Regions from separate parts of the Mesorhizobium sp. J428 genome, predicted to be linked through region 3. Evidence: predicted binding sites of a transcription regulator. Region 3 holds the regulator's gene; each other region holds the start of a gene.
What was found. Region 3 encodes LexA, which represses DNA repair genes until DNA is damaged. Its sites were predicted from a motif close to TGTTCNNNNTGTGTTCNG; they were not measured.

Region 1: LRS09_RS27375 (single-stranded DNA-binding protein) is a predicted target of LexA. The motif match lies at 2,206-2,223, and genes of this name have one in related genera.
Region 2: LRS09_RS10090 (helicase-related protein) is a predicted target of LexA. The motif match lies at 1,339-1,356, and genes of this name have one in related genera.

The regions. Positions count from the first base shown of each region.
Region 1 is NZ_JAJOMX010000003.1:39,836-43,983, forward strand. It holds gene LRS09_RS27365 (hypothetical protein) at 512-682, shown strand; gene LRS09_RS27370 (hypothetical protein) at 686-883, shown strand; gene LRS09_RS27375 (single-stranded DNA-binding protein) at 2,277-2,645, shown strand; gene LRS09_RS27380 (hypothetical protein) at 2,673-3,068, shown strand; gene LRS09_RS27385 (ParA family protein) at 3,065-3,865, shown strand; gene LRS09_RS27390 (ParB/RepB/Spo0J family partition protein) at 3,865-4,148, shown strand, end outside.
Region 2 is NZ_JAJOMX010000001.1:2,009,539-2,013,686, forward strand. It holds gene aqpZ (aquaporin Z) at 33-722, opposite strand; gene LRS09_RS10090 (helicase-related protein) at 1,505-4,148, shown strand, end outside.
Region 3 is NZ_JAJOMX010000001.1:5,004,093-5,008,240, reverse strand. It holds gene LRS09_RS25220 (ComEC/Rec2 family competence protein) at 1-2,102, shown strand, start outside; gene lexA (transcriptional repressor LexA) at 2,128-2,841, opposite strand; gene glp (gephyrin-like molybdotransferase Glp) at 2,972-4,148, opposite strand, start outside.

The DNA of each region.
Region 1 (4,148 bases), on a different contig from region 3:
GGACATTGATAAAACCCTTAACGTAGGATTCCGCCCTCAGCCGGAGCCGACCCCTTATTGGCGCAATTTCCCATGCGGTTTCGTCGTTCACCGCTCTATCCCCGTGTCCCGAGGCGCGTGCCCTGATCGTAGCCGCGTCGCTGCCGGCACAAAGGTAGCTTCGCCAACGCCTACGCTGCGCTTCTGGCGTCGCCTTTGCGCTCTGCAGCTCGATCCGCGGCTGATCCCCGGGCAACGGCTCAGGGCTCTCGGCGAAGCAGCGGAAATCGATGGACGGTTCCGTCCTGGTCGCCTGCAGCCGCGACCTATGACGGCAGAGAGCCACTGTTCCGGCTAAGGCAACTCGCAAAGCAGCGGAGCAAAAGCGGTCTGCAGTGAGAAGCTGGTCGGTCTCGAATCCCTCGCAAAAACGAGGGGTTGACATTCCGATAAGTGGTGACACAACATCGCCAAAATATGCTATTGTGGCGTTGTGTCGTCACCATTCCGAAACGACGGCAAAGGAGGAGGTATGAAGTTCTTCGATGATCTGGTGGTGGGTTTCGCGACGCGTGTGATCCGTGGCGCGTTGGCGGTCGGAACTGTGTTCGTCTATGTCCAGGCGGCGGGCCTATTTCTGCTGCTGGCTGGCGCGGTGGTGCTGGCCGTCTACTACGCCGGCCGCCTCGCCCTGGGAATCTAAGCCATGAGCACCCCGACCTACGCTGAAATCGCCGCCAGCTGGGATATTTGGATCGAGTACGTCGACACCGACGCCACAATGACCGCCGAAGAGTTCGACGCGATGAGCATCGAAGACAAGGTTGCGCTTCAGGTCGTGGCGTTCGGCGCGGAGATCCCCTCGCCTACCGAAAGGGCCGCTGTCGTGGATCGGGAGCGGTAATCGCCATGGCCCGACCTCTCGCCCAGGAGATGAGGGGTACAGGGCTCGCTTACCGGCGAGCTGCAAAACCTGATCTATGACCTGCTGCCAACGCTCGAAGAGCTTGAGGCCAACGTCGACCTCGTAGGTCAGACTGCGAAACTCAAAGCTGCCGGACTGATCTACGCAACGGAGTGGTGGCGGCCGGACGGCAATGGCGCCCCCCGCTACCTCTATCTGCTCTACCCACAGCAGCCCGGCCAACCGCGACGCCGCGACTACGTTGGTGCGGACGACGACAAGATCCAGGAAGCGCGGGAGAGCATCGCCAGGGCCAAGCAATTCGACACGCTGACTGCGGAGGCGCAGCAGATACGAGAGAAGATTGAGAACGCAGCCGAATTCCTCGATCAAGGCTGCGCCGTCCTCAAGGGCAAACCGCGCTTCATGCTACGCCGACGGCCGTAGTCAATACTGTTAAGCGCTGCCCTCCGCAGGCCCGGCTACCGCCGGGCCTTTCACATGGTCCCTCGGCAGCCACTGCCATATCGCAATCATGGCGATAAGCGGTGGGTAAGTCTGTGCATAACCCTGTGGATCAAAGACGTTATCCACGCTGAAATTGTCTTGTGTGCAATCTCTTGGATTCATTGCGGAAAACACGCTTGTCCACAGAAACTGACGCTGAAACACTCTTATGCCCAGACGCTGAAACAGTCTTGCGTCCGGAATCGAAAATGAGCGTTAAAGCATTGAAAAAAAAACGGATTTCGCGCAGGCGGTGAACTCTCCCTATATTGATTCAGATTTACCTATATCTATACCTGTAGCTAGAGCACTTCAATCAACCACTCCCCCAGCTAGAAGCTCACAACAACACCTACCCTCCGCGCCTTCGGCGCTCCGCCCCGTCGCCATTGGCGACGGCCTGTCGGCGGCAAGCCGCCTCCAATAGCGTGCCCTACGGGCACTGGTCTACTACTTGATCTTCCATCAACCACCAGAACTCACACTTCCAACGTCGAGCCCGGCAGAACCGCCGCAATGGCTTTTGAAAAAAATGGGGGCGACCGTTGAGTTTTAAGTGGCTCAAATCGGCTCGCATTCGACCGTGGAAGGCGCTCTAGCGCATCAGGTGGAGCGAAGCGGCCGCCGGCGCGGTCACGCTCCTAGGGCCTCCCAGGCGCTTTTGGTGCGATTTGTCTTTTCGGGGCGGCGCTGCGGTTTTGCAGCTCGCTTTTCAGCCCGCGCGAATTGGCGGTGAACTGGCGAAGAAGATGGAAAAATCCCCTCGATTTTGGATGCTCAGCCCACGGAAACTGTTTTCCGGATTGTTGTCTAGTTGTTGTCTGTTTGTTTTCCCTTCTGTTATACTTGATTCGCGGCGAATTCCGTCGCTCCATCGGAGAAATCCATGCAAAGCAATACCTTTGCCGGCCGCCTCGCAGACGCGCCGGCTCTGCGCAGAACGGCATCTGGCGCCGTCTGCAGGTTCACGCTGATTTCCAACGAGTACGCGGGCAAGGACGACAACAACAACAGCCTCGAACGCGCGGTGAGGGTCCAGTTCGTGGCCTTCAACAAGAAGGGCGAAGCCATCGCCGAAAACTGTCGCAGGGGCGATCAGCTGATCGTCCAGTGGTCGTTGCGCAACAACGACTACCAGGACAGCAAGACTGGCGAGACCGTCTATGGCTTCGATTTCCGGGTCGAAGATTTCGAATTCGGTGCGCCGGGTTCGATCAAGCGAGCCGAGCTGCAAGAGCGCCAGGGCGCAAACTGAACCATGACGCAAGGGACAGTGCCACAGATGGACGCCGTGCAGTTCGCAGCTGTAGCGGCGTCGTGTCGATGGTCCAAAAAATCGCTGGCCATCGCGCGCCACATTCTCGTGGATGGTGTTTCGCTGCCGGAAACGGCGGCGAAACACGCCGTTACGCCGAAGCACGCTCGCGTGCTTCTGGCGCGGTTTAAGGAGAAGGCCGAGCGAATGGCCGAACGAATGACCGAGCGGAAGCGGCTCGAAGCATTCATGCAAAAAGAGCAGCCCAAGCTGGCGGTGCACCCCCTCACCTCTTTTCTCAACGACATGCAGACCCTTCGCGAGAAGGGTTACACCTTCGCACAAGTCGTCGCCTACCTCAAAACCAACGGCGTGACGACTTCGGAGACGACAGTTCGCAATTTCCTACGGAGCAACGGATGAAAACGATTGTCCTGGCCAATCAGAAGGGCGGCGTCGGCAAAAGCGCCGTCGCCTGTCAACTGGCTTATTTTTTTAGCCAGCCGATCAACCAACCCATGAACAAGCGCGTCCTGGTGATCGACCTCGACCACCAGCGCAACACCACCAAAGCGTTGAGAACCGGCGGTTTTTGCGTCGTGTCCGCTACGACCAGCAGCAAGCTCCTGACCGACCCGAAAGCCGACATCGAGCACGCTGAATTTGTCTTGGTCCCGGGCGATGGCGACTTGCTCAAGATGGAAAAGAAGGCGGCGGAACACAACGCCTACGCCTCGAATCTTCTGGCGTTCCTGGCTCGCGTTGCAGACAGTTTCGATGTCTGCATCATCGACACGAACCCGAATCCGGACATCCGCCAACTGTCTCCGCTCGTCGTCGCCGATTACGTGCTCGCGCCGATCGAACTCAACCAGGAGGCCATCGATGGGATCGGCGACCTGTTGAACCACGAAAATATCGGCATCCGGCGAATTCAGGCAACGCTCAACAAGAAGCTGAAATTCCTCGGCATCTTGCCAAACAAAGTGGAGCCGACGCCGTTCCAGCGCGACAACTTCCGCGCCCTTTCCACGGCGTACCCGAAATACCTCATCGCAATGTCGCCCGGCTTCGCTGCAATCAAGAAATCGACAGCGATCGCCGAGGCGCAAGCGGCCGGCGTGCCGGTGTGGCGGCTCGGCAAAACGTCCGGCCGCGACGCTTGGCGCGAAATGCGCCCCGTCTTCGACAAAATCGCACAACTGATGGAGGTTGCATAATGGCGCTCGACCTTTCTGCGCTCGATGAAGCGCCCCCTACCCCGGCCACCGCCGCCGGCGAGCCTTTGATGATCCGTCTCGCCGACATCGAAGTCGATCCAAACCAGCCGCGAAAGTCGTTCGATCCGGTCAAGATGGCCGAAATGGTCGCTTCCGTGAAGGCGCGCGGCGTTAAGTCGCCGGTTTCGGTGCGCCCTCACCCGGACAAGCCCGGCAAATGGATCTTGAACTACGGCGAGCGTCGCTATCGTGCTTCGATAGACGCTGGCCGCGAGGAAATCCC
Region 2 (4,148 bases), 3.0 Mb from region 3:
CACCCGCTTCAGGTGGCGCGCCGGCGTTTTTGTCAGTCGTCGCCGAAGACGGCCTTGTGCACGACGCCGGCGATGGCTGCGCCGACGATGGGGGCGACCCAGAACAGCCACAGCTGCGCCAGCGCAGGCGTTTCGGCAAACAGCGCCACGCCGGTGGAGCGGGCAGGGTTGACCGAGGTATTGGTCACGGGGATCGACACGAGGTGGATCAGCGTCAGTCCGAGGCCGATCGCGATCGGGGCGAAGCCCGCCGGAACCCGGCCGGTGGTGGCGCCGAGGATGATCATCAGGAAGACGAAGGTCATCACGACTTCCATGACCAGCGCGGCACCCAGCGAGAACTTGCCGGGCGAGAATTCGCCGTAGCCATTGGACGCAAAGCCGCCGACGCCGGCAAAGTCCGCCTTACCGCTGACGATGAAGTAGAGCACCGCCGCCGCGACCACCGCGCCGACGAGCTGTGCGATCACGTAGGGGATCAGGTCCTTCGCCGGGAAGCGGCCGGCGACCAGGAGGCCGACGGAGACCGCCGGGTTGAAGTGACCGCCCGAGATGCCGCCGACGGCATAGGCCATCGTCAGCACGGTGAGGCCGAAGGCGAGCGACACGCCAAGCAAACCGATACCAACATCCGGAAACGCGGCGGCGAGAACGGCGCTGCCGCAGCCGCCGAACACAAGCCAGAACGTGCCGAGGAATTCGGCGAAGAGACGCTTTTGCATGGACCCCTCCATCGGAGCAAATCGCGATCATGGACCGGCGTGCGCCGGCCGGCCGCGCGAGGGCCGAGCGGCTGCTTCAAAAAGAGTCACGGTTTTGACCCAACGGCAAGCCGGATCGTCCACCTTGGTGTGCAATCCCCAACAAGCTTATGGAAGGCGCTGCAGATGCCCTTCGATGTCCCGTTTCGGCGCAGCATGGTTAACGTGGCATCGGAATCGGATAGGTTGCGTCCGGTCGAGAATGACCCCGTTTGTGACGCTCCCCACCGCAAGCCACCAGATGTTGCGGTGAACGGATCGGAAACCCCGCACGAAAGCTGATTCGTCGCCGATTCGTTCCGGCTTTGAGCGGTTCGTTAACGCGGATCGCCTCGGTGACCGACCGCGGCGTCATGTCCGGTTAAGATTGCCTAACAATTCCATAAGCTTGGCCGCGAGCTGAGCGTCTTCGGAAGGTGCGGCGGCCACCTGCTGCGCGAAAGGTTAACGCCTGCCTGTCTCACCGCCTGACGAACAGTCGAAGCGATTCAGCATGTGGTGGAGAATCGCGATTCAAATCAACATCTTGCGGTGAACAGAACATGAATCTGGGCGAGTCAGTGATTCGTCGCTGATTCGTTCCAGACTCGTTCCGGTTGTTAATGTCGCAGCGTGGGAGCGGAATAGGCCGCCGGCGACCGTGCCGTTGTGCAATGCCCTTGCTGCCCTATATTGATGGCAGTCGGTCCCCCGCCGGCTGTACCGCACAGGCTTTCCACGGTGCGCCAAAGGCCTTCCGACTGATGAATGTCCAGCCCCGACCGAAAGATGCGATGATCCTGTCCGGACGCGGCGTGACCGCCGTGCTCGGCCCGACCAACACGGGCAAGACGCATCTCGCCATCGAGCGCATGGTGGCGCATCCCTCCGGCATCATCGGCCTGCCGCTGCGTCTGCTCGCGCGCGAGGTTTACCAGCGCGTCGCCGACAAGGTCGGCATCGCCAACGTCTCCCTCGTCACCGGCGAGGAGAAAATCTTGCCGCCCGGCGCGCGTTATTCGGTCTGTACCGTCGAGGCCTTGCCGCGCCAGACCAACGCCGCGTTCGTCGCGATCGACGAGGTTCAACTGGCCGGCGACCTGGAGCGCGGCCACATCTTCACCGACCGCATCCTCCACCTGCGCGGCCGCGACGAGACGCTGCTTCTCGGCGCCGGCACGATGCGCGGCATCCTGGAGCACACGCTGCGAGGCCTGTCGGTGGTGACGCGGCCGCGCATGTCGCGGCTCGAATATGCCGGCCAGAAGAAAATCACCCGCCTGCCGCGCCGCTCGGCCATCGTCGCCTTCTCCTCGGAGGAGGTCTACGCCATCGGCGAGCTGATCCGTCGCCAGCGCGGCGGGGTGGCGGTGGTGCTCGGCGCGCTGTCGCCGCGCACCCGCAACAAGCAGGTCGAAATCTACCAGTCCGGCGACGTCGACTTCCTCGTCGCCACCGACGCCATCGGGATGGGCCTCAACCTCGACGTCGACCACGTCGCCTTCGCCCAGAATCGCAAGTTCGACGGCTACCAGTACCGTGAGCTCACCGCCGCCGAGATCGGCCAGATCGCCGGCCGCGCCGGCCGCCACGTCCGTGACGGCACCTTCGGCGTCACCGGCCAGGTGATCCCGTTCGACGAGGAGCTGCTGGAGAAGATCGAAGGCCACGAGTTCGATCCCGTCCGGGTGATGCAGTGGCGCACGCCCGATTTCGACTTCGCGAGCCTCGAAGCCCTGCGCCGCTCGATCGAGACGCCGCCGATGGTGGACGGCCTGACCAAGGCCCTGCCGGCCGTCGACCAGAAGGCGCTCGAATATCTCGCCCGCGATCCAATGATCCGCGATCTGGCGACCAACCCTGAGCGGGTAGCACTGCTGTGGGACGCCTGCGCCCTGCCGGATTACCGCCGCATCGCGCCCGCCCAGCACGCCGACCTGATCGGCTCGATCTATGTTGACCTCGCCGAGCGCGGCCATGTCGACGAGGCCTACATGGCCGAGCAGGTGCGGCGTGCCGATTCCGTCGAGGGCGACATCGACACGCTGTCCCACCGCATCGCCCAGATTCGCACCTGGACCTTCGTGTCGCACCGGCCCGGCTGGCTTGCCGATCCGGCACACTGGCAGGAAAAAACGCGCGAGATCGAAGACAGACTGTCGGACGCGCTTCATGACCGGTTGACGAAACGCTTCGTAGACCGCAGGACATCCGTGCTCATGAGGCGCCTTAGAGAAAATACGATGCTCGAAGCCGAAATCAGCCCAACCGGAGAGGTCTCCGTCGAAGGGCACCATGTCGGGGAACTGCAGGGGTTCCGCTTCACCGCCGACAGTTCCGCCGGCGGCGAGGACGCGAAGGCCGTGCGGGCCGCCGCGCAGAAGGCGCTGGCGACCGAGTTCGAGACGCGCGCCGAGCGCTTCTCGGCCTGCGCCAACGGCGACCTTGCGCTCGGCAACGACGGCACGCTGCGCTGGCTCGGCCAGCCTATCGGCACGCTGGCCGAGGGCGAGGACGCACTGAGGCCGCGCGTCATCCTGCTGGCGGACGAGCAGCTCACCGGGCCTGCCCGCGACAAGGTCGCCGCGCGCGCCGAGCGCTTCGTCGCCTGGCAGATCGAGTCGCTGCTCAAGCCGCTCGTCGACCTCAAGGCCGCCGACCAGCTCGCCGGCATCGCGCGCGGCCTCGCCTATCGCCTGGTCGAAAGCTTCGGCCTGCTCAACCGCCGCGACGTCGCCGACGAGATGAAGTCGCTCGAGCAGGACTCGCGCGCGGCGCTGCGCCGCCTCGGTGTGCGCTTCGGCGCCTATCACATCTTCCTGCCCGCACTGCTCAAGCCCGCCCCTGCCGGTCTCCTGACCTTGCTGTGGGCGCTCAAGAACGACGGCAAGGACAAGCCCGGTTTCGGCGACCCGGTCAACGCGCTCGCAACCGGCCGAACCTCCGTTGTGGTGGACCAGCAGTTCGACCGAGAGTTCTACAAGCTCGCCGGCTTCCGTATCCTTGGCCGCCGCGCGGTCCGCGTCGACATTTTGGAACGCGTCGCCGACCTGATCCGTCCCGCACTTGCCTGGAAGCCCGGCTCGGCATCGCGCCCGGACGGTGCCTACGACGGCAACGCCTTCCTCGTCACGCCGCCGATGATGTCGATACTCGGTGCCACCGCGACCGACATGGAGGAGATTCTCAAGGCGCTCGGCTATCGCGCCGAGCCTAAGCCTCAGGCCGAAGTCGCCGAGCGCCTCGCAAAGTTCGATGCCGATGCGGCGGAAGCCGCCCGACTGAGGGCAGAGGCGCATGCTGCGGCGGAAGCGGCGAGGGCCGCCGAAGCAGCCGCTGCGTCCGATGCGACGACAGAGCCTGTCGCGGCGGAAGCGGAAACCGCGCCTGTCTCCGCCGATGCGGTTG
Region 3 (4,148 bases):
ACTTCGAGCCAGGCTGGACGCCGATCCTCTCGCTGGCTGGTCTCTTCGGAGCCGTTGCCTGGCTGGCCCGTAATGTCGCGGTGGCGAGATATCTCGCGCTGGCACTTCTGCTCCTCGTTGGTGGTGCCTTCTTCGGCAAGGTGGAAACCTGGCGCTCCAGCACGAAGGTGATCGGCGGCGAAATCACCACACGGCTGACGGGGCGTGTCGAGACGATCGAAACCCGCGAGAAGGGGCGCATAAGGTTGACGCTCGCGGTGATGGCGACAGAGCGGCCGAAGTTGCGCTATCAGCCCGACCGCGTGCGCCTGACGGCCCGATCCGCGCCGCCGGGCCTTGAGCCGGGTGCTGCGGTGACGGGATTGGCGCGGCTCGCGCCGCCGCTCGGGCCGTTGCGTCCCGGCTCCTACGATTTCGCTTTCGAAAGCTATTTCGACCGGATTGGCGCGAGCGGCTTCTTTCTCAAGCGGCCTGAGGTTTTGCCGGCGGCGGACGAGAGTTCGTTGCGCGCGCGCGTGGAAGCCTGGATCGAAGCGCGGCGCCTCGCGCTTGCCGGGCGCATCCGCGGCCATATCGGTGGGCCCGAGGGCGAGATCGCGGCCGCGCTCGTCGCCGGCGTGCGTGCGGGAATCCCGGAGGATGTCAACGAGACGCTGCGCATCACCGGGCTCGCGCATGTGCTGTCGATCTCCGGCCTGCACATGGCGCTGGTGGCGGGCGTGGTGATCGGGTCGCTGCGGCTCGGCTTTGCCGCCTTTCCCGGATTTGCCTCGCGCCATCCGGTGCGGAAATACGCGGCTGTCGGCGCGCTGGCAGCACTTGCCGCCTATCTTCTTATCTCAGGTTCGCAGGTCGCCGCCGAGCGCAGCTTCCTAATGATCGCGGTGATGCTGGTCGCGCTGCTTTTCGATCGCGCGGCGCTGACGATGCGCAACCTGGCGATCGCCGCCCTGATCATCATCGTGCTCTCGCCGCACGAGGTCGTCGGGCCAAGCTTCCAGATGTCGTTCGCGGCAACGGCCGCGCTCGTTTCCGCCTATGGCTGGTGGGCGGAACGCAGAGCGCGCCGAGCACAACCGAATCCTGCACAGCGTGGCGCGCTCCTGCGGATTGCGCGAACGGTCGTCTTCTACGCCGCGGGGTTGGCGGCCACGTCGCTGATCGCCGGCGTCGCGACCGGCATCTTCGGCGCCTGGCATTTCCAGCGTGTCTCGCCGCTCGGCCTTGTCGCAAACCTCGCGGCCATGCCCGTGTTTTCGGTCGTCGTGATGCCGGCGGCGGTGGCCGGAATGGTGCTGATGCCTTTCGGCCTCGATGGGCCAGTCTTCATAATCATGGGGCAGGGGCTGTCGCTGGCACTTGCCATCGTCCGCTGGCTCGCCGAGCGCACGCCGGTCGATGCGATCGGCGCGGTTCCCTCCGCTTCCGTTGTCCTGCTCGCGCTTGCGCTGGTGCCGCTCACGCTTGCCACGACGACCGCGGTGAGACTGCTCGCGGTCCCGCTCGCCGTCGTGGGCTTTGCAAGCCTGACGCTTCGCGAATTGCCGCAGGCCTACGTCTCCGAGGATGCGCGACTGGTCGGGATCAGGACGCGGGACGGCATGCTGGCAGTCAACCGCGACCGTCCGAATGCGTTTACGGTCGAAGACTGGTCGCGGGCGACGATGGCAACCGGTATCATGAAGCCGGCAAAGGAGACGGAAGCCGGAACCACTGGCACCGTCATGGATATTTCTCCGGCGCGATTCTTCTGCGCGGGCGACCTGTGCCGGGTCGAACATGAGTCGGGAGCCGTGGTCGCTCATGCGTTGACGATGCCCGACGCCGAGCAGGCCTGCGACACGGCGAGCGTAATCGTCATCGCCGATCCGACGGCTGCCAATCCCTGCCCGCACAGCAAAGTGCAAATCATCACCGCGCGACGGCTTGCGCTGGACGGCAGCGCAGAGATCCGCTTCGACGGTGTGGGAAACGCTTCCGTCACCTACGCCCTGTCCGGCACGCGTCCCTGGCACGACCACCGCCGCTTCTCGCGCGCCGCCAGAGGCATGGCTCCTTACGAGCCCGCAAACAAAAAAGCCGGCACGAAGCCGGCTTCCTGAACCACTCGTCGGCTCTTCGCGACGCTCAGTATTTCCGGATGAGGCCGACGAGACGACCCTGCACCTTGATCCGGTCCGGGCCGAAGATCCGCGTCTCGTAGGCCGGGTTGGCGGCTTCGAGAGCGATCGAGGCGCCCTTGCGGCGGAAGCGCTTGAGTGTGGCTTCTTCCTCGTCGACCAGGGCCACGACGATGTCGCCGGGGGTGGCCGCGTTCGTGTTGCGGATGATGACCGTATCGCCGTCGAAGATGCCGGCCTCGATCATCGAATCTCCTTTCACTTCAAGGGCATAGTGCTCGCCGCCCGACAGCATTTCCGGCGGCACCATGATCGCGTGGGTCTGGTGCTGGATGGCGTCGATCGGCACGCCGGCCGCGATGCGGCCCATGACGGGGATCGAGATCGCGCTGCCCGCATCGTTGCTGGCAACGGGCGCGCGCGGCGGCTCGGCCGGCTTCTGGCCGAGGCTGCCCTGGATGACGCTCGGGGAGAATTTGCGCGGGCCGGCGAGGGCGGGAGACATCGATTCCGGTAGGCGGACGACTTCCAGCGCGCGCGCCCGGTTGGGCAGGCGGCGGATGAAGCCGCGCTCCTCCAGCGCCGTGATCAGGCGGTGGATGCCGGACTTCGAGGCAAGGTCCAGCGCCTCCTTCATCTCGTCGAAGGAAGGGGGAATGCCGGACTCCTTCATCCGCTCGTGGATGAACATCAGCAACTCGTGTTGCTTGCGCGTCAGCATTTCGCCCTCCAAGAATCGCCAGACAAACAAAACCAGAACAAACACTATCTGTTCGATATGTGTTCTGCAACCGCTTAAATTTTAGTGAATTTGTTTACCGTTCGTTCAGGCTATTTGCCGAGCCGGCTTCTCATCGCAGCAGAACCACGCGGCAGGGAGAGCCCGCAGGGGCTGCGGGAGCGAAGGGCGGACGGACGATGAGGGCGTTGGCGTCGGCCAGAATCCGCAGCATCGAAGAATCCTGCACAGGGAAGGGCGCTGCAACGAGTTGGCCGTCGCGACTCTCGACACGGGCGCGGACATAGTCCTCACGCTGGTCGTTTTCGGTCATGTCGACACCCAGAACCGCGTCCCGAATGTCCAACATATGGGGCCGTCCTCCCAGTTGCGCGACGAGCGGCGCGACGAAAAGGTGCGAGCAGACGAGAGAGGCCACCGGATTGCCGGGGAGCCCGAGCACCCGCACGTCGCCCAATCGGCCGAACATCAGCGGCTTGCCGGGCCGCATCGCGATCTTCCAGAAGTCGAGCGTCATACCGGCAGAACTCAGCACCTCGCGCACCAGGTCGTGGTCGCCGACCGAGGCGCCGCCGAGCGTGACGATGATGTCCGCGCCCGCTGCGCGTGCGCCATCTATCGCCGCGGCGATCCCAGAGCGGTCGTCACGTACGATGCCGAGATCGAGGGGGACGGCACCCATCTTTTCGACCACGGCAGCCACGCCATAGGCATTCGAGGAGATGATCTGGTCCGGCCCGGTCTCGCTGCCCGGCGGCAGCAGTTCGTCGCCCGTGGCGAGGATAGCGACCAGCGGCTTGCGGATGACCGGCAGCGCCGCGTGGTTGGCGGCAGCCGCCAGCGAGACGGCGGCGGGATCGAGGAGCCGGCCCGCCTCGAGCAGAGGCTCACCTTCGCGGAAGTCGAGAGCTTGCCGGCGGATGTTGCGGAAGGCCGCGACGGGCTCCAATGCTTCCACACCATTGGGCGAGAGGCGCGTGTTCTCCTGGATCAGCACGGCGTCGGCCCCGGCAGGAACCGGTGCGCCGGTAAAAATGCGGACCGCTTCGCCGGGGCCAACCGTGCCCGTGAACCCCTTGCCGGCCGGCGCCTCGCCGATGACACGCAGCGTCGCGGGCACCGATGCGACGTCGGCGGCGCGGACCGCATAGCCGTCCATCGCGGAGGCGTCGAAGGGCGGCTGGGTGCGCAGCGCCGCGATGTCTGTGGCGAGCACGCGCCACGCGGCCTGGCCGATCGCGACGGTTTCGGATGCGAGCGGGGCAGCCCCGTCGAGGAGGCGGGCCAGG